3 regions of the Paenibacillus sp. NPDC057886 genome follow, and region 2 is predicted to be linked to each of the others. Evidence: predicted binding sites of a transcription regulator. Region 2 holds the regulator's gene; each other region holds the start of a gene.
What was found. The regulator Rex, encoded in region 2, represses fermentation and respiration genes when NADH is low (regulators of the CRP and FNR family bind a similar motif). The targets are predictions, from matches to a motif close to TTGTGAAATATTTCACAA.
Positions count from the first base shown of each region.

Region 1: a site for Rex is predicted at 7,155-7,172, ahead of nirB (nitrite reductase large subunit NirB). Genes of this name have one in related genera too.
Region 3: a site for Rex is predicted at 3,013-3,030, ahead of adhE (bifunctional acetaldehyde-CoA/alcohol dehydrogenase). Genes of this name have one in related genera too.

Region 1 is NZ_JBHVMZ010000006.1:245,157-255,854, forward strand. It holds gene ACFVQB_RS21280 (cache domain-containing sensor histidine kinase) at 1-1,775, shown strand, start outside; gene ACFVQB_RS21285 (response regulator transcription factor) at 1,780-2,538, shown strand; gene ACFVQB_RS21290 (YfbR-like 5'-deoxynucleotidase) at 2,591-3,220, opposite strand; gene ACFVQB_RS21295 (formate/nitrite transporter family protein) at 3,403-4,185, opposite strand; gene nirD (nitrite reductase small subunit NirD) at 4,240-4,566, opposite strand; gene nirB (nitrite reductase large subunit NirB) at 4,637-7,066, opposite strand; gene ACFVQB_RS21310 (metal-dependent hydrolase) at 7,385-8,092, shown strand; gene ACFVQB_RS21315 (hypothetical protein) at 8,335-8,652, opposite strand; gene ACFVQB_RS21320 (M42 family metallopeptidase) at 8,806-9,879, opposite strand; gene spoVAC (stage V sporulation protein AC) at 10,486-10,698, shown strand, end outside.
Region 2 is NZ_JBHVMZ010000004.1:402,601-413,298, reverse strand. It holds gene ACFVQB_RS16060 (tetratricopeptide repeat protein) at 85-732, shown strand; gene dinG (ATP-dependent DNA helicase DinG) at 875-3,736, shown strand; gene ACFVQB_RS16050 (redox-sensing transcriptional repressor Rex) at 3,975-4,628, shown strand; gene ACFVQB_RS16045 (amidohydrolase) at 4,615-5,919, shown strand; gene ACFVQB_RS16040 (cell wall elongation regulator TseB-like domain-containing protein) at 5,961-6,491, shown strand; gene ACFVQB_RS16035 (hypothetical protein) at 6,794-7,321, shown strand; gene ACFVQB_RS16030 (AAA family ATPase) at 7,314-8,816, shown strand; gene ACFVQB_RS16025 (3-hydroxyacyl-CoA dehydrogenase family protein) at 8,949-9,821, shown strand; gene ACFVQB_RS16020 (acetate/propionate family kinase) at 9,818-10,698, shown strand, end outside.
Region 3 is NZ_JBHVMZ010000004.1:635,806-646,503, forward strand. It holds gene adhE (bifunctional acetaldehyde-CoA/alcohol dehydrogenase) at 320-2,932, opposite strand; gene ACFVQB_RS17195 (Crp/Fnr family transcriptional regulator) at 3,363-4,079, shown strand; gene ACFVQB_RS17200 (hypothetical protein) at 4,160-4,873, opposite strand; gene ACFVQB_RS17205 (hypothetical protein) at 5,074-5,802, opposite strand; gene ACFVQB_RS17210 (winged helix-turn-helix transcriptional regulator) at 5,970-6,266, opposite strand; gene ACFVQB_RS17215 (ThuA domain-containing protein) at 6,589-7,317, opposite strand; gene ACFVQB_RS17220 (sugar phosphate isomerase/epimerase family protein) at 7,342-8,310, opposite strand; gene ACFVQB_RS17225 (Gfo/Idh/MocA family protein) at 8,490-9,572, opposite strand; gene ACFVQB_RS17230 (sugar phosphate isomerase/epimerase family protein) at 9,565-10,329, opposite strand; gene ACFVQB_RS17235 (Gfo/Idh/MocA family protein) at 10,357-10,698, opposite strand, start outside.

The DNA.
Region 1 (10,698 bases), on a different contig from region 2:
TTGCCAATGACATTCGTAGTCGAAGTGCCGAACAGCAGAAACAGCTGGGGAACTCGATGGTGGGCAATCTGGATCAGGAAATCGTCAAAATGAACAATTTCTCCATGAACATCGTATATTCCAATCTGGTCAAGGAGCACTTCAGTCACTATTTATCTCCAGCGGAGGACAATGAACAGACGTTGGCGAGTGACCCGGCTTTTTACAAGGATACAACAACGCTGATTGATGTCATTCTGGCGATCATTAGCAGCTCCAACACAGCCAAACAAGCGAATATCTATGATGTGAACGGTAAAATGCTGGGAGCGGGCGCGTTTAATGGACAGCTGTCCGTAGATCTGACCGAAAGACCGTGGTACAAGGAAACGTGGACGCGCAATGGCTGGCGTGTCATAAGCTTACTCGATGGTGGGGCTTTACCGATGCCAACAGGGCAGGGGGAGTCAGGCAAACAATATCTCTCCCTTACCCGGGTGTATAAGGATGGAAATTATGTCTCGCAAGGAGTAGTCGAAATCTTGCAGGATGCCGGAACCCTGTTCCAGCATTTAAACGATATGCAAGCCGGGAACGAAGATCTGAGCGTCTATGTATTGAGTGAACGAAATGAGCTTTTATATCCTTTTTTGTCCAATGAACATCCGTTAACAACAATCCATTCCGACGTTGTTAACTTGATTCGTAACGATCACAATCCGTCGGGAACGATGCAAGAAGTGGAAGATCCCAATGGAAATTCGAAGCAAATGATGACCTACACGACCTCGCAGGAGACCGGATGGACGGTTATCGTGATGCAGTCCAAACAATCCCTTTTTGCGAATCTGAATCGCATGGCTCTTCTGTTCATGGGTGCTACTTTAGCTACCTTGATTCTTATTCTGCTCCTGTCATACCTGATCTCCAAACGTGTTACTTTACCGCTCCATCGTTTGCAGCGCATTATTCAAAAAACTGGCGTCCACGATCTGACCACGGGTCAGGACTCTGGTCAGTTGTTCAAGTTGGAATATCCGGGGTCCATCCGTGAGATGGATGAGCTGAATGATACGTTTATTCAATTGAATCAACAGCTTGTGCAATCCTTCCAGGACATGCTGGCGATCAAATCTCAGGAAACGGATGCCAGATTGCTGGCGTTGCAGTCCCAGATGAACCCACACTTTCTGTATAACAACATTACGAACATCAGCATTATGGCGGAGGAAGGCATGAATGAACAGATCGTTGCGTTCTGTGGTCATATCGCATCCATGCTGCGTTACATCTCGGCTCCGAACAAAAGCGGTGTTCCATTGGAAAAAGAAATCGACTACTGTGAGCGATATTTGGAGTGTATGAAAATTCGGTTCGAAGATGATTTGCTTTATGAATTCCATGTTCCGGACTCGATGAAAAATCTTCAGGTACCCATGCTGCTGATTCAGCCTTTGCTGGAAAATGTCATGAAATATGGACTGCGTGATACACCACCCTGGAAGCTGCATATCATTGGAGAACTGGACACCGTGCAGGAGACATGGCAAATGACAGTCGAAGATAACGGACCTGGCATGGAACCCGAGGCGCTCACGCTCATCCAGCAGTACATACAACAATCACAGGAATGGGAGCGCATGCCAGAACTTGAGATCAACGGTATGGGATTGAAAAACATCTGGATCAGACTCAAATTATGGTATGGTTCCGCGGCACATATGCATATTTCGAATCATCTTTCTGGCGGCGTCAGCATTACGATTGGCGGTTCCATTCGAAAGGAGCACAGTTAAACTCATGTCGATGACATATAGAACCATTATTGTGGAGGATGAGGCGTTAATTCGCCGCAACGTATCCCGGAAATTCAGCGAGCTGGGCACCCGGTTTGAGGTTATAGGTGAAGCTAGGAATGGACAGGAAGCATTGGAACTGATTGAGCAAATGGTGCCTGATCTGGTCGTTACCGATATTCAGATGCCAGTAATGAATGGGCTGGAACTGGCGAAACATCTGTATTTTGCCTATCCGCATGTCAAGATCGTGATCCTGAGCGGCCACCATGAGTTTGAGTATGCACGTCAGGCGATCAGTTACAAGGTAGAGGATTATCTGCTTAAACCCCTTACGGAAGAACAGCTTCGGTCGCTGCTGGATGCAATGGAATTAAAACTTGGCAAGGCAGGGGATTCGCTGGCACATGTCAGTGCAATGCTGGATGAACAGGTGAAGCCGGAGGACATTGCAGAGGCAGTCAAGTTGTATGTGAAACAGAACTATATGCATGAAATTACGTTGCAGGATATGGCAGGACAAATGCATTTTAGTGTGGATTACCTGGGGAAGTGTTTCAAAAAGGTGACGGGTGAAACCCCGCTCAAATACATGACAGGGCTTCGAATCAACGAAGCAAAGCGCATGCTCGCGGCCTTTGAAGATATGGATATTAAGACAGTAGGTAGGGCGGTGGGATATAGTGATTCCCATTATTTTAGCCGTATTTTCAAAAACAAGACAGGACTGTATCCCAGCGAGTATCGCCAAAGGTTACAATAACGAAAAAAAGCCCTGTCCATGGTTCTTGAAGAACCACAATGACTGGAGCTGATTATTGTGACAAAGCATCTTCCGTGATTTGGCGGATATCAAATGGGGAACGGTTGCCTTCCTCAATGATGTCAGGGAGAATCTGCTCAAGGAAATAGTGTACACAGTGGAGGTCAATATTTTTGATTTTGATCAGGGCATATCGGTACATCACGATAAATTCCTTTTCAGTATTGCCACGTTGCAGTTCAGCAAACGCCTCGTACACCTGATCCATTTTGTCGGCCACTTCCAGAATGAGTCCCTCGACAGAGTTGTCTTTGCCTTCACGCAGTTGTCTGCGGAAAATGGGCTGGAATTCTTCAGGAATGTTTTCGTTAATAAAATGCTCAACCATGCCTTCTTCCACCTGCTGCAGCATCGAACGAAGCTCTAGTGAATAATGTTTAACTGGTGTTTTGATATCACCGATGAAGATTTCGCCATAATCATGACTGCTGGTGATCTCGTACAGCTTCTTCCAATCGATGGCGACCCCATGCTGTTCTTCAATATCGGCAAGTGTTTTGGCATACTGTACAACTTTCCAGGAGTGGGCGGATACGCTGTGCTCCTCGAACTTGAATTTTCCCGGGGTACGAATAATGCGTTCGAGATCGTTGAGTGATCTAAAGTACGTATGAATTCCCATGTGTGCAATCATCCTTTTTTAGTTAAGTATGCACTAATTATAACTTGGTTATGTCAACTCCGGATTAACCCTGATGCAGTCGAAGGTAAAGTAGAAGTCGAATCGCTAAACAGCAAAAAACCATCTTGTCCTCCTGAATGTAGAATCAGAGAGCAATGATGGTTTTTGCGTTGGGAATTAGGCTATCCTTTCTTCCTCACGGGCGAAACAAACCAATACGCCATGCCGACAAACAGCGCACCACCGATAATATTACCGAGCGTGACCGGAATCATATTATGCATCCAGCCTGCCAGAGTAATCGTATCCGGGTGGTTTGGCAACAGCCAGGACAAGGAGAGCAAGGTCATGTTGGCGACGCTGTGCTCATATCCACTCGCGATAAAGGCGTACAGACACCACCAGATGAGGACGAGTTTGGCAATATCTTCTTTTGAACGGGCCGCCATCCAGATCGCCAGACAGACCAGCCAGTTACAGAGAATGCCACGGAAGAAAAGTTCGCTAACGGGAGCGGCCATCTTTTTGGCAGAAACGACAAACAGCAGATGTTCCGGTGTCGCCGTCTTGAAGAGACCGCTGCCCACAATGAGCAGACTGAGCAGAACGGCACCGATCAGGTTGCCAAGGAAGACAAGTCCCCAGTTTTTGAGTGTATCCCGAACAGTAGTCCGGCCAGCTAGTGTGCTCATTGTAAAGAACATATTGTTACCTGTAAATAGCTCCGATCCGGCAAAGATGACGAGTGTGAGGGCGAGTCCAAAAGACATGCCCATCAGCATCATTTGCAGTGGGGACTGAGCAGCAAGTAGTGGGGCACCGATACTGAATATCAGAATGATGCCAAGGCCTACATATGCGCCAGCCATTAAAGCCGCAACCATGTAACGTGGCAGGCTTGCGTTCATTTGATCTCGTTTTTTAACCGCTGCTTCAATAATTCCTTCAACATTTGATGTATACATGACGATTTCCCCCATTATGGTGCATCTGTCGTTGACAGTGAACATTTTACATAGCTATAAAGCGATCCAGACCTGCCCGTTCTCGATCTTCACGGGATACACTTGCACTTGTCCCTGATCGGGGGCCTGAACAAGACCTGTGTTCAGGTCAATTTTCCAATCATACAGTGGATCGTACAGATAATACCCGGAGACAATCCCTTCCGCCAGCGGTCCACCCTTGGGATGAGGATTTCTATTTTCTGCGGCGAAGATGGTGCCATCCGAGGTACGAAATACAGCCAGTTCGTGGTCTTTAATCTCAACCACCCTGCCAATCTGCGGCAGGAATTCTTCGATCTCTCCCGCAGGATAGTAGATGGCAGATTGCTGTGTTGTCATATAAACCTCTCCTTCATTTTCAGATTACGTTACAGAATCAAAGATATATCATAATGGCCGAGACAGGGGACTATGGCCGAGCAGAAACTTCTATGCCATGGAAAAGTTTGTTCTGGCCTTCCTCGTTACGCAGTGCTTTTTTCCAAGGATCCTCTACTTGCTCAAGAGCGAATTCGATTCGTTTCATAAGCGACTTACGCTCTTTCACGTCATCGACAACAACGGCTCGAATCTGTTCCAGACCCACACGTTCCACCCATTCGGAAGTCCGCTCCAGGTAGTTGGCTGTCTCCCGATAATGCTGCATGATCGCTCCACAAAGCTCAACTAATTCTTCATCGGTCTTCACCTTGCACAGGGAGTCAGCCAGTCTGGCCTTGATGCCACCGTTGCCTCCAATAAATATTTCCCAGCCGCCGTCATTGCCGACGATACCGATATCTTTCGTACAAGACTCCGCACAGTTACGAGGACAACCGTTCACGGCATATTTGAACTTGGCAGGCAGATCCAGACGTTCGAACTTGCGCTCCAGTAGAGCGCCCATCGCCATGGAATCCTGCGTGCCAAAGCGGCAAAATTGTGAGCCGACACATGTTTTGACTGTACGCAGCGATTTGGCGTATGCATAGCCTGAAGGCATATCCAATTCAGCCCAGACTTTGGGCAGATCTTCTTTTTTGACTCCAATCAGGTCCAGCCGCTGACCTCCAGTCACTTTGACGGCTTTTACATCGTATTTGACCGAAATGTCGGCTATTCGTTTCAGGTCTTCCGGAGTGGTGACTCCGCCATACATGCGCGGTACAACTGTATAAGTACCGTCTTTTTGAATATTGGCGTTCATGCGTTCATTGACAAAACGGGATTCCTTTTCATCCACATGGGTATCTGGTGCAATCATGCCAAGGTAATAGTTAATTGCCGGGCGACATTTGGAACACCCTTCGGGTTGGCTCCAACCCAGGACATGCATGACCTCTTTGGTCGTTTGCAATCCTTTTTGTCTAATCTCGGCTACGATCTCATCCCGGCTGAGGGAGGTGCAACCGCAGATTCCCTGTTTGGCACCCGCTGTAAAGTTGTCTCCAAGCACATATTGCAAAATCTGTTCAACAACCGGTTTGCAGCCGCCGCAGGAGCGGGTTGCACCCGTACAGGCTTTGATTTCGTCTACGCTGGTCAATCCCTCATTCGTGATGGCATCGACAATGGTTCCTTTGGTTACCCCGTTACATCCACAGACAATTTCGTCTTCTGCCATGGTTTCCACGGATGCGGCTTTTTTATGCCCACCACAGCCTGTACCCATCAGTGAAGCATACAGTTCATCTGTCATTTCAGCCTGTTGTTTGATCAATTTCTGTAATTCGGCAGAATCCGTAATATCACCAAAGAGTACAGCGCCAACCATAATATTATCCCGAAGCAGAATTTTTTTGTATGTGCGTTTCCAGTCGTCCTTATGTGCAATGACCGTATGTTCAGGACTGTCGATAAATTCACCGGTCGAAAAGACGTCTACGCCCGAAATTTTCAATTTCGTGGATACCACTGAACCTTCATAAGGAGCTGTCTCAACACCGCATATATGTTTGGCCAGAATCATGCCCTGTTCAAATAGTGGGGCAACGAGGCCGTAGCATACACCGCGATGTTCGGTACATTCTCCGACGGAATATACATTATCCAGTGAAGTTTGCATATAGTCATCTACCACAATGCCTCGGTTAACTTCTATGCCACTTTCACGAGCTACACCCGTATTGGGTTTGATGCCTACCGCCATGACAACAAAATCGGTGTTCAACACAGAATCGTCCGCAAAACGAATACCTTCTACCCGTTCGCCACCGAGAAGCTCTGCGGTTTGTGCGCCCATCTTGAACCGGATGCCCTGTCGCTCAAGTTCGGCTTTTAACATCGCGGACGCCTGCGGGTCGAGCTGGCGTTCCATCAGATCCTCCATCAGATGCACGACTGTGACTTCCATGCCGAGCTGTACCAAGCCTTTGGCAGCTTCGAGGCCGAGAAGACCTCCTCCAATGACAGCGGCTTTTTTATATTGTTTCGCGGCTTCCAGCATGACGTTACAATCTGCTATATCCCTGAATCCAACGACCCCTAGTTTGTCATGACCCGGTACGGGAAGAATGAAGGAACGGGAGCCCGTAGCGATGATGAGTTTGTCATAAGGGAAACGTGCGCCCTCCGCAGTTACGACTTCATGGGTCTCGGAATCAATTCTGGATACGGTTGTCTCCGTATGAAGAGTGATACCATAATCTTCATACCAGTGCAGATCATTGAGCACAATATCATCAATTGTTTTGCTGCCTTCTAATACATAGGACAGCATAATCCGGTTGTAATTGGGATAGGGCTCTGTGCCAAAGACAGTAATGTCAAACCGCGAGCTCAATTTTAAGATTTGTTCAACAGTACTGATGCCTGCCATACCGTTACCGACGATAACCAGTTTTTCCTTATTTCCGTTCATTTGTGTATGCCTCCTTAAATGGACACTTTACATTACCATCATTTTTAGTGGTTTATATTTGAATCATACCGTTCAACGCTGACATTTAATGTGATTAATTTCACTAATAGCGATAGAGGCATCACAAATTTAAAGTGTGATCCCTGTCAGGGAATCTATTTTTTATCTCTTCATAAATATAAATGTAAATAAGGATGGAAACAGGTATAAATATAAATGAAATAAGGAATGCGAACTATTGTTCTTATATTGTTTTCGTTGTAATATCTGGAGTGGACGTTTATGTTCCCTATTTCTTCGAAAGGAAGTTTTTGCACCATGATGGGAAGATCCCACCTGATTATCGGGACCACTGTATCCCTCTCTGTTTTGCAATTGGCCGGCATGCCCGTTACTGCCCCTGCGGTTACCGTGGCCCTGATCGGCTCGCTGCTGCCGGACATTGATGAGCCTAATTCGCTACTGGTATCCAAGGCATTGCCGAACAGCCTCATTCGGCTCTTACAGACAATCCTGCTGCCTGTCGCCGTATTTGTGTACTTCTATGTTCAGGCGAAACCATGGAATCTGCTGCTTGCTATTCTGATTGCTATGGTATCTTTCCTGCCGTCCCGTTCCCTGCGCAAAGTGTTGATGTTTGCGATCGGATTGGGACTTGTATTCTATGGCCATGCATTCGCACCATGGAATCTAATTGCGGGCAGTCTGTTAATGCTGTGTACCACGTTAACCCACAGAGGGTTAACCCACACATTATATGGGACCGCGGTATGGGCTGGATTGCTCTACAGTACAACTCATCTGCAGGGGCCAGAGATCTGGGTAGCGGGAGGTACAGCCTATGTCATGCATCTATTGGCTGATTCGTTAACGAATCGCGGCATTCGTCCATTGCCACCACTCAAGTGGCGTATAAGGATCAATCTCATGAGTACAGGCACCAAACATGGGGCCGTTGTGGAAAATGTTTGCATTGTGCTGGCTCTTATTCTAGCCTGGATTGCGTTCTCCCCCTTATTTTTGTAACACCAAACGGCCAGTCCTGGATTTAAGGACTGGCGTTTCCGGTTATGCCATTCTTGTTCATGTAATGCCTCTGCAATGTAAAGCGGGTTTGGCCTGTTTCAGGTTTGTGTCGGCGTACTCGACAGCCCTTCAATATCCGTAGAGCCAAACACAAACAAAACGACAAGGATCACAACAATCAACAGCTCGGCGAAGCCAGTTCCGTCAAAGTCAGACATTATCCCTACCTCATTTCATGATATCTAGGAATTCATTTTTTGCTGAAATGCTTTCATAACATCATCCAACGTCATATCCCCATTCTGGTTCAGAAATTCCACAAGTTTATCTGTATTGGTTGGTGTGAGATTTTGCAGGGTTTTATATTTTCCGGTTAAAGCGACAACCAATGTTGCTTCTCGAAATAACGTAACATTATCTACTCTTAATTTTCCGCTTACTAGTAATGCTGCAACGATAAATTCCAGTTTTTTTCCGTTTAGGTTTCCGTTGAGCAGGGCGTTTGCAGCATTTGTTTTGTTGGATGATTTATTTGATTTTCTGTTTTTTCCTACTGCCATCACAGATCCCCCGCTGTTCAGAATTGTTCCTTTATCGTATATTATGTTGTTTTTCTATAAATGTTCTGACTATTAATCTAGTTTATAAAATAAAAAGAGATCCCCTGAACCAAAAGGTTAGGGGGATCTCGGTAACCTGCGTAAGATTAATGCCTAAGCATTTTCAATAATGGTATTCATGGTTGTGTGGTCCAGACCCTTCACCAGTTTTACGAGCAACTCTTTTGCAGCATCATAGTCATCCGTATGAATAATGGAAGAAGAGGTATGAATGTAACGGGCGCAGATGCCAATTACCGTGGAAGGTACACCGATGCCGCTCAAATGAACCGCTCCGGCATCCGTACCACCAGGAGAGATGAAATATTGCATTTTGATTTGATTGGATGATGCTGTGTCCTGAACATATTCAACAATACCGCGATGGGTGAACATGCCCGGGTCGAAGATACGCAGTAAAGCGCCTTGTCCAATATGTCCGAATGATTGTTTGTCTCCTGTCATATCATTCGCGGCACTGCAGTCCAGTGCAAAGAAAATATCCGGTTCAATCAGATTGGCAGCCGTGCGTGCACCACGGAGTCCCAATTCTTCTTGGACTGTTGCACCGCAATAGAGGGTGTTTGGCAATTTATCCTTATGCAATGCTTCAACCAGCTCAAGTGCAAGTCCTACCCCGTAACGGTTATCCCAGGCTTTTGCCATAATTTTCTTCGGATTGGCCATCGGTGTGAATTCACAGATCGGTACGATCTGCATGCCTGGGTGAATGCCCCAAGATTCTGCTTCTGCACGGTTGTCCGCACCAATATCCAAGTACATATGGTTAAGATCAACCGGTTTATTGCGCTGGGATTCATCCAGTAAATGCGTAGGTGTTGAACCGACAACCCCTGTAATCCGGCGTTCCGGAGTGATGAGTTCCAGACGTTGAGACAGCACAGCCTGACTCCACCATCCACCGAGCGGACGGAACTTGATCATGCCTGTTTCCGTAATGCCTGTGGTCATGAAGCCAACTTCGTCGAAGTGACCTGCAACCATGACTTTGGGTCCGGACGCCTCTCCTCGCAATACACCAAAAAGACTGCCCAGGCGATCCTGGACAAATTCATCCGTATAAGGAGACATTTGTTCTTTCATCCATCCGCGAAGCTCGCGTTCAAACCCGGAAACGGAAGGGAATTCCGTTAACGTACGAAACATTTCCAACGTTTTTTGATTCATGTGTCGACAACTCCTCTGCTTGTATGTAGATATGGTCTCAGCAGAACGGCTGCCGGACTGTTGTTCTTCGGAAGGGAAGAACGTTTTATTTAACCACTGGTCACACTACAGTATGAACCTTGCGCAAGTAATTGTCCATGGTTATGTCACGTATCTCAGGCATAATTGCTTGCTCGTTTGATGATTCATCGGGTCATTCAATCCGCACCAAACACAGTCGCCAAGCAGCTTCATTGAATATGCATAGAGTGAGGAACCGTTTGGCTTAACCTGTATTCCATGAGCCCCTCATTTCACTTGCCTGACAACAGGAAGGAGCTGGGACAATAGATGAGGCCACCCGATGAAGGCAATGAAACCATGCTATGTATCGTCCTTTTTATTTTGCTCGTGATCATTCTGCTTTATTTATAAATTTTCACCAGACCTCTGATCCGGCGCTGAGCGACTCATCTGATTCAGCTGCTTCAACGTGCTGGAAACAAATGCTGTCTTTCGCCGGATACATAACTTTCCCAACCTTAACAAACAATGAATACAGGATTACACACAGTACATGCAGTCACATCTGTTGGCTCATTTTCATTACAAGGGAGGTTCTGTATCTTGCCAGCTCAAACTAAGGGTAGCGGAAAAAAATCATCATCATCCCTGTCCATCAGTGAACAGGAATATAAAAAAGTCGCCAAAAAACATGAGCCTGCCCGTCCAATCTGGGCGAACTGTATTAAGGCATTCCTCGTCGGCGGATTGATTTGCGTCATTGGACAGGCTATTCAGGAAGCGTTTATGGCCGGGTTTGACATGACATCAAAGGAA
Region 2 (10,698 bases):
AAGGGGAATGAAAACGACCCATTCTACAAAAAATGAGTACAGGTCACTGCACTAATCCATTTTTTCAAGGGTGGGGATGCATCGATGTTCCAGCATGTTTTCGCAGAAATGAACGACATGTTAGATGAAATTATCAAGCGCTACCCTTCTGCTGAAGGCCTAAGCAAACAGGAATTACTGCAAAAGTGGAATTTGCTGAAGCGGATGAGTGACGGGATGATTGATGAGTGGCTGATGTTTGAAGAAAAAATGAGCCAGGTGAGGGAAAGGGAACTGGATAAACCCGCTTCACTCGAACCTGAACAGGAAGCTGTTACTGCATTGCCAGAACTGCACCTGGAGTGTTTCAGTCGCGGTCAGGGATATTTCAAACTGCAAATGTACCCGCAGGCGATTATGCAATTTTCTAGGGTTGTGACCGACTATCCTGAAAGTGCATTGACTCGTTTTTACCTGGCTCTTGCTCATCTTAACCTGGAACAAACTGAGGAAGCCGGAATACACTTGCAGCGGATTATGCATCTGAACGGTTCGCCGAGATTGAAAGGACTGGTATGTAATGTCCTGGGCTGTATCGAGGCCAAGCTTGCGAACCCTGATGGTGCATGTTCACTATTTGCGCAGGCGCTTCAGTATGACCCGACGTTGACCGAACCGCTGTATAACATGGAAGCCTGTCGATTAAACAGCGGAAAATTGCAATATGCAAATCAGCTGACTACCTTAAATTAAGGGCTATTCGGCGGCATAAAGACGGTGTTCCCTCCTCTGGCATAGCGGCGGGGACACCGCTTTTTTTGTCAGTTAATTTTCAAATGCCCTTTTTTTTGCTATGCTGTAACATAGACTGGAATGGAAGGGACCGTACATTGCAATGAAATTTGCCGTATTGGATTTCGAAACAACCGGCACGCAGTCCGACGGTGAGATTATACAGGCCGGACTTGCCATCATAGATCATGACTACAGCATAACTCAAATATATAGTTCTTATGTGAACCCAGGTGTACCGATTCCTCCGTTTATTACGGGGTTAACCGGTATTACTGATGAAGATGTGGCGGATGCTCCCTCATTGGAAGAGATGATGATGGAGATGGTTCCGCTGCTTGACGATGTTGTTCTTGTTGGGCACAACGTTGCTTTTGATTTTCATTTTCTTCAAAATGCACTCGATCGCTGCGGTTACCTGCCGTTTACCGGACGGATTCTGGATACGATTGATTTCCTGAAGATCACGTTTCCGTCACTGGGCTCTTATCAACTCGGTTATGTGTCTTCAGAATTCGGATTTCAGCATGACCGCCCTCATCAGGCTGACAGTGATGCACTTGCGACAGCTTTTGTCTTGCTGAAGTGTCTAGATGAGCTGCGTGCATTGCCTCTGATCACGATTCAGCGCCTCAGTGACCTGTTTGCCCCGGAAGACAGTGACTTGGGTTGGTTCTTCGACGGAATGCGTACTGAGAAGGAAGCAGAGCCAATTCAGGATCTGGATGGTCATACGTATTACCGCCAGCTCGCCCTGAACGTGAGTGACTGGACCGATATAGGCTCACCTCGTGATGAGCGTGAGGGTAATCCGCTGGAAGGTGTAAGTTTTGAGCAGTTTATGGATCAGGTTAGAGATAACCTGAAGGAGACACTGGACCATTATGAGGAGCGTGAGGCGCAAACTCAGATGTTCAGCAGTGTACGACAAGCTTTGGATGAAGAGAAACATCTATTGATTGAAGCTGGAACAGGTACAGGCAAATCACTTGGTTATTTGCTGCCTGCCATCTATGAAAGTGTGAAACAGGAACAGAAAGTCATGGTCAGCACACATACCATCAACCTGCAGGAGCAATTGAGAGAGCGGGATATTCCTATGCTGACCCAAGTGGTTCCGTTTCCGTTCAAGGCAGCGGTGTTCAAAGGACGTGGGCACTATCTGTGTCTGCGTAAGTTTGAGCATAAAATCAATAAACGTGAATTTGCTACACCCAAAGAGGATTATTTTACAGCGGCTCAGATGATTGTCTGGCTTACTCAGACGGAGACTGGAGACGACGAGGAGCTTAATCTAAGCGGGCGTGGAGGAGACTTCTGGGAGACGGTACAGAGCGAGTCTGAATCCTGTCTTGGACGCTCCTGTCCTTGGTTCCGCAAATGTTTCTATCATCGGGCCAAACATGAAGCCGGGCTGTCCGATATCGTCATTACGAATCATTCGAAATTGTTTACGGATGTCAAAGCAGCACATCAATTGCTGCCGGCCTACGAAAGTCTCGTCATCGATGAAGCACATCATCTGGAGGATGTAGCAGGTAAACATCTTGGTCTTCATATGAAATATTTCACGTTGGTTCATACACTGACCCGACTGTTTAAAGATAGCCGTAATGGCCAACTGCCTATGCTTCGTTCTCAATTGTCGGGTCATGAAAATTCGGTACAGTGGGGCTCCATGATTGATCAGATGTTCCCGCTTGCGGTCGAAGTCAAGGAGATATGGGATCGACTAAGCGATACCTTGTTTGGCCTGCTGCCTGAACGCAGCGATGCTTCTCCAGGCGAGACAGGACAATTCTCTCTTCGACTGAAGCCTTCGCAAAAACCAGCCAAATGGCAGGAATTGCAGGATGTTGAGAACCAAATCTATGTAACCCTAGGCGATTTGATTCGTAAAGGCGACAAGCTGCTGCTTGAAGTGAAAGAAGATCAGGATGATTATCAGTCCGATAGTCTGATTACGGATATTTCAGGTCTGCTCAAGGATTTGGCAACGATCAAGGATAATCTGCGTTTCTTCATGCGGATGGATGATGCCAATACCGTGTACTGGATGGAGGCTAGCGGCCAGTTCCGCAGTAAATCACTGCAACTCTATGCTGTTCCTGTCGATGTCAGTGCACAATTGAAGGATATGTTCTTTGATAAAAAGAAAAGCGTTGTGCTTACATCGGCTACGCTCTCCGTTGACAAGTCATTTCAATTCATGATCGAACAGCTGGGCTTGCAGGAAGCTGCCGAGAATAACCGTCTGTTAACGTCTATGCTACCGTCACCGTTCAATTATCGCGAACAGGCTCTGCTCGTCATTCCGCGTGATTTCCCAAGCGTGAAGGGCAGTGTAGGCGATGCCCACTTTGTGGATATGCTCGTGCACTCGCTCGCGGAAACGGCTATCGCGACTCGTGGACGCATGATGGTGTTGTTCACTTCCTACCGCATGCTGCGCCAGGTCTATGACCCGCTCAAGGAGGCCTTGTCAGGCAATGATATCTCTTTGCTGGGGCAAGGGGTGGACAGCGGCAGCCGTTCCAAGCTTACACGGCGCTTCCAGGATGCAAAAGCGACGGTGCTTCTTGGCACAAGCAGCTTCTGGGAAGGGGTGGACATTCCTGGAGAGGCTCTGACCTGTCTTGCGATTGTCAGACTGCCGTTTCAGCCACCGAATCATCCATTAGTCGAAGCGAAGAGCGAGCTTTTGCAGCAGCAGAAGAAAAACCCGTTTATGAAGCTGTCAGTGCCACAAGCCGTCATACGTTTCAAACAGGGATTTGGCAGACTGGTTCGTACAGGCAAAGACAGAGGCATTGTGATTGTATACGATACACGCGTTATTGAAGCGTATTATGGCAAGTACTTTTTATATTCATTACCTGGTCCCAAGATGGAGCACATGCTCACAGAGCAGATGGTTCCACGCATTTCGGAATGGCTCGAGAGACCGACCGAAGAACAACAATAACAGATACCCTCTGTAGCTTGCATTATTGCAAGACGCTACTGATTGGCGGTAAAATTGAGTAATATCCTCCATTCGTTTCATGGATATGCTAGTAAAGCCATTAAATAAGTAATTTAAGCAATTATCCAATATATAACAAGGAGCATCCTGTTTGATTTACTAATCATTTTGCATCGTTTTAGACAGGATGCTCATCTTTTCATCTATCTATCGTGGCCTTGGTAAGGGGGAGCAATATATGAAATCAGATAAAATTTCGGAAGCCGTGGTGCGTAGATTGCCTGTTTACTTGCGTTATTTGAATGAATTGCATCAGCGCGAAGTCAATACGGTTTCTTCACAAGAACTTGGACTGAGGCTGGATTTGAATCCGGCCCAGATTCGTAAAGACTTGGCTTACTTTGGTGACTTTGGTCGTAAAGGGATCGGGTATGACGTTTCATATCTCATCGAGAAAATCCGTCATATTTTGAAAATAGACCAGCAGATTAATGTGGCTCTTGTCGGAGCAGGTAATTTGGGACATGCCTTGTCCAATTACAATGCCTACCTCAAAGACAACATGAAGATCGTCGCTGTATTTGATGCCTACGGTCCGAAGATTGGGAGCCAAATCAACAGTCTGACGGTGCAGCCGATGAATGAATTAACGGATTCGGTCAAAAAGGATAACATTCGTATAGGTATTATCACGGTTCCGGATACGGAAGCCCAAAATGTTGCAGATCAGCTGATTGAGTCAGGAATTGAAGCAATCCTGAATTTTGCGCCAACGATCCTGAAGACCCCGCCGCATATTCGCATTCATCATGCCGATTTTACGACGGATCTGCTTAGCCTGGCTTATTACTTGGAGAATGGAAAGGACGACGAGGAAGATGACGACAAATAGATGGGTAATTCACAACGGCAAATTTGCCGTGAGTGAGGGTACGGAGTGGAACGTGGTTCAAGGTTTTATGGTTGTCGAGAATGACAAGATTGTGCATATTGGTGAGACTTTGCCGGAAGGAGACGAAAGTCTGACAAAGGTGGACGGAAAAGGACTGTTCTTCTTGCCGGGTCTGATCAATACGCATGGTCACGCGGCCATGTCGCTTCTGAGAGGCCACGGAGACGATCTGGCGTTACAAGTATGGTTGCAGGAGAAAATGTGGCCAATGGAAGCCAAAATGACGTCTGAGGACGTATATTGGGGCACATCCCTATCCGTGCTTGAAATGTTGAAGGGCGGAACAACAGCTTTCCTGGATATGTATGATCATATGGATCAGGTAGCGAAAGTGGTGGAACAATCCGGCGTTCGGGCTGCTCTGGCACGTGGGGTAATCGGACTTTGTTCAGAAGAAGAACAACTGCGCAAGCTGGAAGAATCCGCAGCATTTGCCCGTCAATGGAATGGACAAGCAGACGGAAGAATTACAACCGTAATCTCCCCACACGCGCCTTACACTTGCCCTCCGGATTACATAGAGAAGCTGGTACAGGTTGCTCATGACCTGAATCTGCCTTTGCATACACATATGTCTGAGACGCTTCGCGAAGTGGAGCAGAATGTGGCTGATTACGGACTGCGTCCGGTCGCACATCTGGAGAAGCTAGGATTTTTCTCCCGTCCATCTCTGGTTGCGCATGCGGTACATCTGAATGATGAGGAGATTGAAATTCTCGCACGGCATGATGTAGCAGTTTCCCACAATCCAGGCAGTAACCTGAAATTGGCTTCGGGTGTTGCACGTGTACCTGATCTGCTGAAAGCAGGCGTGACCGTGTCCCTGGGAACAGACGGACCAGCAAGTAACAATAACCTGGATATGTTTGAAGAAATGAGACTGGCTGCGTTGATTCACAAAGGTGTGTCTGGTGACCCTACCGCAGTGCCGGCAGGGGAAGCGCTTCTGCTTGGAACTTCGTATGGTGCCAAATCCATATTCCTGAACAATGCAGGCGCATTGCAAGCAGGCATGAAGGCTGACTTCATCGCGTTGAACATCGAGCAAGCCCATTTCTATCCGCATACGGATCTGATTTCCCATACGGTCTACTCGGCATCGGCCAAAGATGTGGAGCATGTGTGGGTGGATGGAAAACAAGTGGTTAAACATGGCGAATGTCTTACAATGGATGAAGAGCGTATTCTGCGTGAGTCTCAACTGGCATTTGACAGTCTGCTTGCCCGTTAATTACAAGGACAGCAACGTCATAGGGAAAGGAAGTTCGGCTTTTGAAGAAAAAAAAGAAGTGGATATGGATTTCGCTGCTGCTCCTGGTTCTGATTCTGTTTGGACTTCAGCGTTATTATGTCTATGTTACCCAGGATCAACGCAAGGAAGAGGCGTTGGCCATACAGGCAGCCCAGGAACAGCTGGGGATTACGTCCCACGAAGAGCTGCGTAAGTATGTCTGGGGGCAGAAAGACGGCGGAGACAACATATACTGGACCCTGATCGGCAAAGATAAGGATAACCAGGATGTCATGGTATGGATTAAGTTTGATGAGAATAACAAACCTGTGACGGGAACCAATGCGGTGCACGGTGAACTGTTGAAGAACGGCATGAATGAAGCGCAGATTCGAAATCGGTTCAGCTCTGAAGTTCCAGGTGGGGAGATCAAGCGAATCATGCCAGGCGTTGTGAATGGAATCTATGTATGGCAAGTGTATTATAACGATGATACTCACAACTATTATCGGTTTTACCGCTTCAGTAACGGGGAACAGGTTGACCTGGTCTATACGATTCCGAATAGCTAGCATGAGCAGACGTATTATTGTTTGAAAAGAATACATTAAAGAACCGGCAGACGGAAACCCGACTGGACCGGTTCTTTGACGTATTTTCTTGATCGTTTTGGATTTGAATAGTTAAAATTAATAATTTATTCATATTTTCGCCTTAGATATTGTATATACGATGTGATATACTCAAATATGTATTCAAGGATACATCATGCACAAATAAATCCTGTTAGGCACATCACAGGACATTACGTACCATATTCATATTCTTGCCTACAAGTTATAGGATGGGACAAAATTTAGGAGGGGTAACTCACTTGAAGATAAAAGTATTGCCTATTGCTCTGACTGCCGTCATTTCAGCCGTTGTGTTGTTTGGAGGTTGGTTTGTGTATCGTCATGTGGCTGTGCAAAGCCCAATTGAAAAGATGGTTACCCAGTACGATGGAGTCAATGATGTTCAATTAACTATTAACCGCAATGATGTACAGTTGAAACTCGATTTGCAACCGGATGTTGATCTGGGCAGGTTGGTACAATATATTCACAAAGAAGGACAGACCTTGATTGGCACTCGTTCGTTGAAACTGGATGTCGTGGATCATTCCAACGAAGCGCTAGAGAGCTGGTGGGGAAGTGCCATGTTTACCGTAGCTCAGGCGATGGAGAACAAGCAATACACCGAGATTACACCGACCTTATCTAAAATGGCTACAAATGGGATCAAGGTAAATACAGCCATGGATGACAATAATGTTTATGTCAGTCTCAGAGATGGAGATGCCAGCAAGTTTATTATTTTGCCGCGTGTGCCCGGTCAGATAGGAGTGTGGCCTAATGCCTAAATGGACGAAAGAAATTGCCATTGGATTTGTACCCGTATTGATTATCTTTCTTGCTTTTATCGGTGTAAACATGATTCCCGTTCTGATCGCTGCAATGCTTGTGGGAGCTCTGCTGCTCATGATGCAAATGCGTGGTGGAATTACGGTTGGAGCAGGTCAGGAACGAAAACGCAAGAAAAAAGGACCTTCCAAGCTGACTTTTGAAGAAATCGGTGGTCAGGAAAGTGCCAAGCAGGAACTGAGGGAAGCGCTTGATTTTCTCATTCGGCATGAGGAAATTCAGAAATTTGGTATCCGTCCTTTGAAAGGTATTCTGCTCACTGGCCCTCCAGGAACAGGTAAAACCTTGATGGCCAAAGCTGCTGCTCATTATACGGATTCTGTTTTTGTAGCTGCTTCAGGCAGTGAGTTTGTTGAGATGTATGTTGGTGTAGGTGCAGGCAGAATACGGGATTTGTTCCGTGATGCAAGAACACGTGCCGCTAAAGAAAATAAGGAAAATGCCATTATATTTATCGATGAAATTGATGTGATCGGTGGAAAACGGGAAGGTGGACAACAGCGTGAATATGATCAGACGCTGAATCAGCTGTTGACGGAAATGGATGGCATATACTCTTCCGACACACCGCGCATACTCGTGATCGCTGCTACGAACCGAAAAGAAATGCTCGACAGCGCATTGACACGTCCAGGACGTTTTGACCGTCATATTCAGGTAGACTTGCCGGATAAGAAAGGCAGAAAGCACATACTGGAGCTGCATGCAATCAATAAGCCTCTTATGGAAGGGGTCAGCCTTGAGAAGACAGCAGAAGAATCTTATGGATTCTCTGGGGCACAGCTGGAAAGCGTGATGAACGAAGCTGCAATTTACGCGATGAGAGACGGGCTGCTCAACATTGAACAGCGTCATCTGTCCCTTGCGATTGATAAAGTAATGATGGGTGAGAAGACAGACCGCGAATCGAGCGTGGAAGAGAAGAAAAGAGTCGCTATTCATGAATTGGGACATGCCATCATGGCTGAACTGGTTCGTCCTGGCAGTGTAAGTCAGGTTGCTCTTAGCCCTCGTGGACAGGCCTTGGGATATGTACGTCATAACCCGCAACAAGAGCAATTTCTGTACACGAAGCGCTTCCTGGAAGAGCAGATCATGATTGCCCTCGGAGGTGCAGCAGCGGAGGAAATGTATTACGGTGGACGCAGTACAGGATCACGCAATGACTTTGAACAAGCAACAAATGTGGTACAGACGATGATGGCTTCCGGACTCACAACGTTGGGTATTGTTAACATGGATATGGTAACTACGGAAGAATTGATGCGGGAGAACAAATTGATCCTGCAAGACCTGATGGAACAGACCAAACGATTGCTCGAAGAACAGCGGACAATTTTCGACAATTCCCTCGACACGTTGCTCAGGGAAGAAGTGTTGTCTGGCGATCAATTTCGTTGTCAATTTCGTGACAGCGCCCTTCTACCGGCATAATTTATTTATGTCGGTTATTTTTTTTTACATTTCAGTCGTGCTAAGATATTATTATATGTTGGGTCGAAATTTGTAATTTTCGGCGAACAGGGTACAATAGAGAAATAGAGACCGAAAGGATGGAGCAGAACCATGTTTTTCAAAAAGATAGGAGTTGTCGGCGGCGGCACGATGGGGCAAGGTATTTCCCAGATGCTTGCAGCCAAAGGACTTGATGTGCTTCTGGTGGAGCATACAACGGAGAAGCTGGATCATGCATACAACATGATTGAGGCTAACCTCGATAAACAACTGGAGAAATGGGCCATTACGAAGGCTGAGAAGAAATTGATTCTCTCCCGTATTACCAAAGTTGCTCATTTGGCTGAACTCGGAACTTGCGATATGGTTATTGAGACTATTTCTGAAGATCTTGACGCGAAAAAAGCGGTATTTAGCCAACTTGACCAAGTTTGCCCAAGCAATGTAATTCTTGCAAGTAATACATCCACGCTGAGTTTGACTGAGCTTGCAAGCTCGACCAAATACCCAGAGCGTGTTATTGGTATGCACTTTATTCACCCGGTTTCCCGGGTTGATCTTGTAGAGATTATTCGTGGTCTGAAAACATCTGATACCACATTTGCAGAAACTAGACGTTTTGTGGAAGAAGTCGCGGACAAAAAAGGCGTTATGATCTATGAATCGCCTGGATTTGTTACGTCCAGACTGATCTGTCTTCTGATCAACGAAGCGCTGCATGTACTGCAGGAAGGTGTCGCTTCCGCTGAAGATATTGATGACGCTATGCGTATCGGATACAATTTCCAGCACGGACCGCTTGAGATGGCAGACCGTTTCGGATTGGATTCGGTAGAAGCTGCACTCGAAAGAATGTTCCGTGAATTCGGTGAATTGAAATATCGTCCTTCTACAGTCCTGAAGAAAATGGTGCGTGCAGGACACCTGGGTGTCAAAACAGGCGAAGGATTCTTCAAGTACGACAAGGATGGTGACCGGCTGTGAAAGTACTCGTAATTAATGCGGGGAGTTCCTCGCTCAAATATCAATTGTATAACATGACGGATGAATCCGTATTGGCAAAAGGTCTGGTAGAGCGGATCGGCATGGACTCTTCCATTCTGACGCACAAACCAACGGGCCGTGAGGATGTTACGGAAGTTAGCGAAATTCTCGAACATACTACAGCGATTCGTAAAGTTATTGACATCCTGACAGACAAAGAAAACGGTGTGCTTGGTTCCGTTGATGAAATTCAGGCTGTTGGACATCGTGTGGTTCACGGTGGTGAAGCATTTAAAGAATCAGCATTGGTTGATGATGCTTCCAAAGCAGAAATTCGCCGTCTGTTCGATCTGGCTCCACTGCATAACCCTGCAGCAATGATGGGTATTCGTGCGGCTGAATCCAATATGCCAGGGGTACCACAGGTAATGGTCTTTGATACGGCTTTCCATCAAACGATGCCGGAAAAAGCATATCTGTACGCCATTCCACGTGTGCTTTACAAAAAGTATAAAGTACGTCGTTATGGAGCACATGGTACTTCCCATGATTACGTAAGCAAGGCAGCAGCTGAATATCTGGATCGTCCATTGGAAGATCTGAAGATCATCACATGCCACGTTGGTAATGGTGGTAGCGTAACGGCTGTACAGGGCGGCGTATCCGTGGACACGTCCATGGGCATGACTCCACTCGAAGGATTGATGATGGGAACACGTAGTGGTGACCTGGATCCGGCAATTGTACCTTATGTTATGAACAAGGAAGAACTGAGCGTGAGCGAAGTAAACTCCATGTTAAACAAACATAGTGGACTTCTTGCAATCTCTGGCATCAGCAGCGACATGCGTGAAATCACGGAAGGTATGGAGGCTGG
Region 3 (10,698 bases), 230 kb from region 2:
TTTTTGATTCCCTTTTAAAAAGGTAAAATCCGGGGATAAAGGCGAGCGCTATCGCTTCTTCAGGTTTTTTCTCTCCTCTACGTTATCGTGTACATGTATGGTTCAAACTATATAGCATAGAAGGTTAAAATCGTGCTTGAAAGCGAACGCTTCGCTTCTTCAGTTTTTTCTACCCTCTCCGTTATGGTGTGAAAACCTGGTTCAAACGGCTACTGCAAGGATTCCGTTATACCTTTTTTTACAAAAAAGACGGCAATCGGGGCTCCCCTTACGGGGAACCCTGACTATATCTGCCTAAATCCTGCTGTTGCTTTAATTGTTATTCAAACTTGCCGTAGAAAGCGTTGCGGTATACATCTGCCAGTTCAGTCACCAGCGGCAGTTTTGGATTGGCTGTTGTACATTGGTCCTCGAATGCACGGTCTGCCAGATAATCCACATGTGCTTCAAAGTCTTTGGCATCGAATCCGATTTCCTGGAACGACTCTTCAATACCCAATGTTTTGTTCAGTTTGCGAATGGCATTGATGAGGCTGGTCACCCCTTCTTCTGTCGTACGAGCAGGCAATCCCAGAATGCGGGCAATTTCGGCATAACGCTCATCTCCCACAAAGTGCGAATATTTCGGGAACGATGCAAATTTGGTCGGTTTTTTCGCATTGTAGCGAATGACGTGTGGCATCAGGATCGCATTGGTACGTCCATGTGCGGTGTGGTACTGACCGCCCCATTTGTGTGCCAAGCTGTGGTTAATGCCCAAGAACGCGTTGGCAAAAGCCATACCTGCAATCGTCGAAGCATTATGCATTTTCTCACGAGCCAGTTTGTCACCTTGCAGCGCCGATTGCTCAAGATATTGGAATACCAGCTGGATCGCTTTGATCGCGAGTCCATCCGTGTAATCATTCGCCATGACGGATACATATGCTTCAATGGCGTGAGTCAATACGTCCATACCTGTATCCGCAACAGCGGTTTTAGGCAGAGAGTATACGAATTCTGGGTCTACGATGGCTACATCTGGTGTTAACTCGTAGTCTGCCAACGGATATTTGGTATTCCCTTGATTTTTGTCCGTGATAACCGCAAACGATGTTACTTCCGAACCTGTGCCCGAAGTTGTCGGGATGGCTACGAATTTCGCTTTCACGCCGAGACGTGGATATTTGTAGATCCGTTTGCGGATATCCATGAATTTTTGCTTCAAGTCGTTAAAGTCTGTGTCTGGATATTCATAGAACAACCACATCGCTTTGGCAGCATCCATCGGTGATCCCCCGCCGAGTGCGATAATGCAGTCTGGCTGGAAGCGGCGCATCATTTCCGTACCGCGGTCTACCGTTGTTGTGGATGGATCGGGTTCTACATCAGAGAACACTTCAATGGCTACCGGCATTTGACGTTGACGCAGATAGTGCTCTACTTTTTCCACATAACCGAGTTTGACCATCATGGCATCCGTAATAATGGCTACACGTGTGATGTCCGGCATTTTGGCAAGATACTGTGTTGCACCTTTTTCGAAATAGACTTTGTTCGGCACTTTGAACCACTGCATATTCACGGTACGGCGAGCCACCCTTTTCACGTTGATTAAGTTCACAGCGGTTACGTTGGAAGAAGTCGAGTTCCGTCCATACGATCCGCAGCCCAATGTCAGAGACGGCATGTTGGTATTGTAGATGTCACCGATGGCGCCGTGTGTGGATGGTGAATTCACGATAATCCGTCCGGTTTGCAGACGATCTGCGAATTTGCCAATGACTTCTTCGTTCGTCGAATGAATAACGGAGGAGTGACCCATGCCGCCAAAAGCAACCACTTCTGCTGCACGCTCAATCCCTTCAGCTGCCGTTTTCACTTTGTAACAAGCCAGTACCGGACTCAGTTTCTCAGCTGACAATGGGAACTTCGTGCCCACCCCTTCAATCTCGGCTACGAGAATTTTGGTGCCAGCAGGAACCTCGATCCCGCACATTTGCGCAATGCTGACTGCAGATTGACCAACAATCGCTGGGTTCACCGCACATTTCTCAGCGTTAATCGCACCTGCGGTCAGTTTCGCAGCCTCATCCTTGTTGACGAAGTAACAACCGTTAGCGATCATTTTCTTTTTCACCTGATCGAAGATCGGTTCTTCGATGATGACTGATTGCTCGGAAGCACAGATCATGCCGTTATCAAACGATTTGGATAAAATCAGATCCGTTACCGCTTGGTTGATATCTGCACTTTTCTCAATAAAGCAAGGAACGTTACCCGGCCCTACGCCCAGTGCCGGTTTACCACAGCTGTATGCGGCCCGTACCATGCCTGATCCGCCTGTTGCCAGAATGAGCGCCACATCATTATGATTCATCAGCGCGTTTGTACGATCCATGGAAGGATCATCAATCCACTGGATACAATCCGCTGGAGCACCATGCTTCACTGCAGCTTCCATTAGAATTCTAGCCGCTTCCCGGCTACAGTTCTGTGCAGATGGGTGGAAACCGAAGATGATCGGGTTACGCGTTTTGATGGAAATCAGTGCTTTGAACATCGTGGTGGATGTCGGGTTCGTTACCGGGGTAATCCCCATGATGATGCCGACAGGCTCCGCAATTTTCTGGAAGCTTTCGTATTCGTTATCTTCAATAACCCCTACTGTTTTGTCATATTTGATGCTATGATACACATATTCTGTTGCAAATATATTTTTGGTGATTTTATCCTCATACACACCCCGGCCTGTTTCTTCCACGGCCATTTTGGCGAGCATCATATGTTTGTCCAGACCTGCCAGCGCCATCGCTTGCACGATGCGGTCAATCTGTTTCTGATCCATGGACATGAATGCTGCATGTGCTTTATTCGCTTTGTCAATTAACGTTTGAATATACTGACCTGCTGTCGGTTCTTTTACTGGGGCGACTTCGTTCTTTACAGCCATCTCCCTCATCCTCCTAAAGGTTCGTATTGGTTTGTCTCTCTTCTTTACATTCACATCGTACCATGGGGAATGGGTTAATTATGTGATTTTTTTCACAAAGTATAACAAATTTAATTTAAGTTTTTTAGTGTCCCTCACTTAGCCATTTAGTCTTCCTATTAAAACTATAGGGCTGTCAGATTCATCCTCCCCTTTATAAAGTGAATTTAATCACAATGTTTGAAATTTCGCCATTTTTGCCCCCTTTCCATGCCCCTCAAACGGCAAGATAAGGTATATACTGAACTTAAAAATTGAACCACCGCAATTTGTACCGTCCTTCCCGGCCGAGAGATGACCCTGATCAGGACGGCAACGGTTTGCGGCGAACCACGGGGGCCAGTCCAAGCTGCAGAAGGCCGTCCGATGGACACAAAGGGGAGATAGACTTATGAGAGAACAACTGAGTGTACTGGAAAAACGCGGAAATACCAACTGTTTCTCGGAAGCGAATTTCAACCATCTGCTCGTAACGATGAAGGACAGAACCTATCCGGAAGGAACCCATCTGTATTGGGAAGGAGATGTCTCTGACAAACTTTATTATATGAAACGGGGTCGTGCCCAGATCACCAAATCCACGGATGAAGGCAAGGAACTGATCATGTACATGTATCAATCCGGTGATATGATTGGTCAGGCTGATCCGTTCTTCGGATCGAAACACAGCTTTTCTGCGGAAGTGCTTGAGGACAGTGAGATCGGTGTACTGGAGCACAAAGACCTGGAGATGCTGATCTGCCAACATTGTGACTTTGCGATCGACTTTATGAAATGGATGGGCATCCACCACCGGTTAACCCAGACCAAATTCCGTGATTTGATGTTATATGGCAAACCAGGCGCACTCTGCTCCACGCTAATTCGCTTGTCCAATTCCTATGGTGAGCCTCATGGAGAGCATGTCATGATTCATAAAAAAATAACGCACACGGATCTGTCCAACATGATTGGAGCGACCCGTGAAAGTGTCAACCGCATGTTAAGCGATCTGCGCAAAAAAGACGCCATTGAATACGACAACGGCATGATTGTCATTAAGGATCTGCACATGCTGCAGGGCATCTGCCACTGCGAATTGTGTCCTAACGAGATTTGCCGAATCTGACGTTTTCCCGTCTTGTAATCACCTAATATACAAATGAAAAAAGCCCATCTTCTGAGACGAAGATTGGGCTTTTGTTATGCTTAAGATACAGTAGTCAACTCGAGCTTTACTGCATCACGTGGATTCAACTTCATGTCCAAACCGTTTTCCATCAGTTCCTTGTCATTCACCATGATCATCCAGCGTTGGTTCATCCGGGGAATTACATTTTCAACGGAAACAACGAATTTGTTGTTCTCCGACATTCTTACAATCCCACTGGACTTCAATACATCACGCACAGTACATTCCTGAACATACACCCCGGCATATTGACGATTGAGATTTGGCATAATATTTCCACCGCTCACCTTGAGTAATGTTGTTTGGTAAACAACATCGTCTCCCCCACTGTCAGCGGCTTTTACATATATGATCACTTCATCTTTGACATGAAGCTCCATGTCCCAATTTTCCGGGTCAATATCCTTGCCATTCAGTTTGACAGCCCAGCTAAGGGAGGAATCGAGCGAAACTTCCCCAACGGATTGGATCCGCTTGCCATCTGCCGTAAAATCGACAAGTCCACTGTTCAATAGTGCTTTCTTGAGCGTCAGACCTTCACTAAAATCTCTCTTAATGGACTTCGTTGCGTCAGGCAAAAAAGTACTGCCATCCACTGCCACAGTAATAGTATTTTGCGATTCGTTCTCTTTGACGATTGGCTGTTCGGAAGGCTGTGTCTCGCTACACCCGGCTAATATAACCAGAATAAGCAGACATATACCTATGTAACCGGGGATTCTCTTCTTCATGTAGGTAACACCACCCTGCGTAAAATCATTCACCCTGTTGTCCATAACCTTTATTATGGCACAAAATTCATGCAAAAAAAGTGTCAATGCCGTTACTTTTCATCCAGCAGCGTCCATAACTGGTTTGTACAACAACACAAAGAGCCTGCAAGCAGGCCCTTTGGCTCCGAATTATCATTAAGGTCTATTGAGTAGCATGGTTACTGAACACAAGCCTGCATGTAGGTGCGGCCTCCGTCTCCATCCTTCAGATATGGATTGAGCCCAAAGAACTGTTCCTCCGACACATAAACGCCTGTCAGCAAACGCCCTTCAAGTAATCCACCATCCACCTGTACACAGAATGAAGGTGCATCCACATATTCCTGGTAGAGCGGAATCTGACCAGATGAATGGTGTACCTTGGATGCCTTGCCCTGCTCATGCAGCGGCCGTTCAGAGAAATAGGTAGGTACAATATAACGGGCAATCACATCCAGCTCCTGTACAGTGTAGAAGGTGTCATCACCCAGCCAAGGTGCGAACAGACGGATCTTCTCATACTGTGACCATACAATCGCCTGAATCAGCATCTCCGCTTGGACAAAACGACCTTCGCCCACATCCAGATACACACGTTCTTCATGGAAGGTGGCTTCGGCTTGAACCCCGAAATCGGGTTGTCTCAGTTCACATCCAATACATTTCCAGCCTCTTGCTGTCTGAATCCATTTTTGCAGTACCGCCGGAGCCATTACTTGACCATTGTTATTCGTGGAATGAGTCTTCGCTCCTGTAACATCATCCTTAACCGACGGGGAATTTGAAGTTCGTTTAAATAACTCCGCAGCTTTTTTGTAGATCAGATGTACCTGGATGGATGCGCTCTCAAGTTCTGCAATATCTTGCTTGCCGTAGCGTACTTCACGGGATAAGCTTTCTTCTCTCATGACAAGTGGCCTCCTCGCTCCGGCCGCCTGCGGCCATTTTATTTACAATTATACTACAACTCACGACAACATGTGCAGAACCCTTAAGACAAAAACTCCTGATTTCCACTGGAAATCAAGAGCCTTTATCCCATCAGTTCACTTTGTTTGAGCCGGGGAAGGTGTTACTAATCAACCCACTGCTCTGCCCAGTCTTGAATTTGATTCATAACGGGCTGTAGCGCCTTGCCTTTCTCTGTCAGTTCATATTCAATACGAACTGGCGTCTCCGGATAGACATGGCGGATCAGAATTCCTTCGCTCTCCAGATCCTTCATCCGTTCCGACAGCATCTTATCACTCATCGATGGAATCAGGTTGGAGATATCCTTGAATCGCTTCGAACCACTCATCAACGTTTGAATAATCAGACCGTTCCAGCGCTTACCCAGAAAAGAAAACGCCGTCTCAAAGCGCGGACACATCCGCAAATCTTGGCCTTCCACATTAATCACCTCTTTAGAGATCACTCAACTTACGTTTAGTTAGTATATTTCATAATAACATATTTAAGTCTGAAAGAAAACGTCTGCCGCTAAAAAGTTAAAATTTTAGAGGCATAACTCAACTTCGATGATACAACTCAGTATACATCACATGGGACATAGGAACCATGGGAAAATATCGTCTAACTCCCATGTAGCTATCTTACCCAAAAAGAACCCAGCTGCCACAGTCATAATCGACTTGGAGAAGGGTTCCCTGGTATACCATTTATTTCATGTGTTTACACAGCCAATTTGCGACCTATACCAGCACGTTACCAAGTGATCTTACAGGTTCGCTGAAGCCGTATTCCGGCTTAACATTGCGCGCAGGATATGCCCACTTCACTCCATTGCTGATCACTTTTAAAATTTCCGGATTGTAGAAGGTCGGGTACGTTTCATGACCTGGACGGAAATAAAAGATTTTGCCTGAACCGCGGAGGAACGTACATCCGCTCCGGAATACTTCTCCGCCTTGGAAATTACTCACAAACACTAGCTCATCCGGCACTGGAATATCGAAGAATTCCCCGTACATTTCTTCTTTTTCCAGAATAATCTTACCATTGATGCCCTCGGCAATCGGATGGGACGGATTCACACACCAGATAATCTCCTGTTCATTGGCTTCACGCCATTTCAGATCACAACTTGTGCCCATCAGCGCCTTGAATGGCTTGGAGAAGTGACCGGAGTGCAGCACAATCAACCCCATACCATCCAGGACCCGCTGTGCAACCTTTTGTGAAATCTCGTCGCTCACACGATCATGCGCCATATGTCCCCACCATATAAGCACATCTGTAGAATTCAGCACCTCATCACTTAATCCATGCTCAGGCTGATCCAGTGTTGCAGTGCGAATGGCAAAGCCTTCGCCTCCCAGTCCGTTTGCCAACGCCATGTGCAAACCGTCTGGATAGACTTCCCTTACTTCATCGTGAATTTTCTCATGGACAAATTCATTCCAAATGGTGACGTTAATCATATTCAATTTCCCCCTAGTGTAACTCTAAACCCACCACATATCTCCCAGCGGTTCCTCAATCAACACTTGTTGGAGATTTTGCACAGCTTTAGAGAATCCTTCTTCTACCGACATCAGACCATCTTCGTGTTCAATACTTACGACATAATCATATCCGACCAGACGCAGGGCGCTAATAATATCAGCCCAAGTCTTGTTATCGTGACCATAACCGACCGAGCGGAATTGCCAAGCACGATCAAGCATGTTTGTATAATCCTGCATATCCGTTACACCATATTTATTCACGTTAATTGGATCAATAGTTGTATCTTTCGCATGGAAGTGATGAATCGCGCCTTCACGTCCCAGAATGTGGATCGCTTGCACCGGATCAATCCCTTGCCACCACATGTGGCTTGGGTCCAAGTTGGCGCCAATCACTTCGCCTGCTGCTTCACGCAGTCTCAGCAAGGTAGCTGGTGTATGCACCGAGAATCCACCGTGCAGCTCCAGTCCCACTTTCACATTGTGATCTGCAGCGAATTTGCCCCACTCTGTCCAATAAGGGATAACTTTATTGTCCCATTGCCATTTAAGAACTTCCTGGAAGTCATTCGGCCATGGTGCAACGGGCCAGTTCGGATATTTGGCATCCTCATGGTCTCCCGGACAACCGGAGAATGTATTTACAACAGGCACTTCCAGTTTCTCAGCCAGTTCTACCGTCTTCACGAAATCATCGTGGAATCCTTTCGCAATATCCTTTTGTGGATGAAGCGGGTTACCGTGACAGCTCAATGCACTGATGGTCAGACCACGGGATTCTACTGCATTTTTGAAGTTTTTCAATGCTGTCGGGTTGCTCAGAAGCTCATCCGGCTTACAATGAGCATTCCCTGGATGTCCACCTGTTCCGATTTCTACTGCTTTCAAGCCTTTGGATGCAACATAGTCGAGTGCATCTTCCAATTTACGTCCTCCGAATAGTACCAAAAATACGCCGAGTTTCAAGTGCGATTCCTCCCTAGATTAGATATCATATTAATTGCTATTTTTATGAACAATGAACTGCATAAATATACCGTTCAGATCACATGATTGTACCATTATTGTGGAAAATCAAGAGCTATTCTATCCTGAAATTAAACGTAAGAATACTGGTTATTTCATTGGAAATGAGATCCGGTCGGTTATTCGAAATAAACCGCTTTGCCTGTCTGAGCAGACTCGTAGATCGCTTCAAGAATCTGAGTAACCACGATAGCTTGCTCAGGTTTTACAACAGGATCTTTGTCTTCCACGATCGCTTCAAGCCACATTCTGGCTTCACGATCCGCTTCATTTTCTGCACTACCGGAATAAAAAGCAACTCCGCCTGCGTCCAGATCTACCTTGGTTTCAAACAGACGACTGCGTTTCTCGCCATTGATACGCAGACCATCCTGCATATCCGCGCCACCTTCTGTTCCACAAAGCAGTGTTTTGGCTTCGCCAAACTCAGCAACGTTCAGCGCCCAGCTGGATTCGATAATAATTGTAGCCCCATTCTCCATCGTCACAAAGCCGAATGCAGAATCCTCTACCTTGAATTGTTCCGGGTCCCACGGACCAAAAGCATTGGCCGCATTCTCACGTTGACCCAGCTTGTGGAAAGTTGATCCCATTACACTCTTCGGCTTGTAATTATCCATCAGCCAAAGAGTCAGGTCCAGCGCATGGGTACCGATATCAATCAACGGTCCTCCGCCCTGCTTTTCCTCATCCAGAAACACACCCCAGGTAGGGACAGCACGGCGGCGAAGAGCAATCGCCTTACCGAAATAAATATCGCCCAGCTCGCCTTCTTCACACATTTGTTTCAGGTATTGGCTATCATTGCGGAAACGGTTCTGATACGCAATGGACAGCTTTTTGCCTGTACGTTGTGCGGCTTCCAGCATAGCCTGCGCTTGTGCAGACGTCTTCGCCATTGGCTTTTCACACATTACATGTTTGCCCGCCTCAAGAGAAGCGACTGTGATCACGGAGTGGGAGTCGTTTGGTGTACACACATGTACCACATCAATGCTTTCATCCTTCAGCATCTCGTGATAATCCGTATATACTTTGGCTCCCTCAGCACCGAATTCGGCTGCTGCCTCCTCCGCACGTTCTTTCACAATGTCACAGAAAGCGACCATACGGCCCTTAGATTGTTTGGACAGGCTGGGCATATGTTTACCTTTGGCGATTCCGCCACAACCAACGATGGCGATATTAAGTACTTTAGACATGAACAAGTCCTCCATTAGCGGCATATTTTCTAATCCAGTTCATACTGCTCTCGATGCTTTGCAGTGGAGGATTCTGACATACATCCTGCTCCACAACAAGCCACTCGGCTCCCGCCTGATCTGACGCTGTAGCTACAGCCCCCAGATCTACCTCGCCTTGGCCAAATTCCACTGTCAGGACTTGACCTTCTGAACGGCGCATGTCTTTCCAGTGGACCAGTGGCAGACGTCCCGCATACTTCGCGATGACTTCCGTTGGCGGGTATCCTGCGGCGTGAGCCCAACACGAATCCAGCTCCACTTGCAGATGGGAAGCGTTTACGGTATCATACATCGCGTATAACGCCGGCTCCCCTTCAACCTGCTCTGTAAATTCAAAATCATGATTGTGATACATTAACACCATGTCCTGAGCTGCACACTTCTCACCAATCTCATTAAGGGAACCAAATACGTTATCCCATTGCCGTTGTTCTTCCGACAGATAAGGGACAATCAGGTTTTTGTTTCCGATGGCTTTGTGATAAGCGATCACGCCATCGAGATCCTCAAGCAGACTATTGTACTGAATATGGGTACCAACGACCTCCAGACCGAATTCATCCAGAATGGCCCTTACTTCTTCCGGACTACGTCCGTAAAAGTTGTGAAATTCTACACCTTGATATCCAAGCTCTGCAACCTTGGCGAGTGTACCTTTGAAATCGCGCTCCAGTTCATCACGTACCGTATATAGCTGTAATCCAACCTTCAACATTTACCGGTTCACCTCATCCGAAATCAATTAGTGTGACTGTACAGCCTCTGACTGATTCTCATCTGTATTGTTTTCTGCTCCTGCTTCATAAGTGCTCTCCAGCTGGATGTGTTTGCCCTCAAGCGAGGAGCGCTGGAACGCATGCATAGCTTCAAGCACATGGTAGGCGAGCTTGCCACTGGCCTTGTGTTCACGTCCGGCTCGAATGGATTCAACCATTTCGGTAACGCCGATTCCACGCTCGTTCTGTCTGCTTTCAAAAGCAGGTGTCACAGTCTCCCATGTATCCTGACCGAATCTGCGCAGTTTCACTTCCCCATTAAAAAAGTTGGGGTCCGGTATGCTCAGCGTGCCTTCGGTACCGTAGAT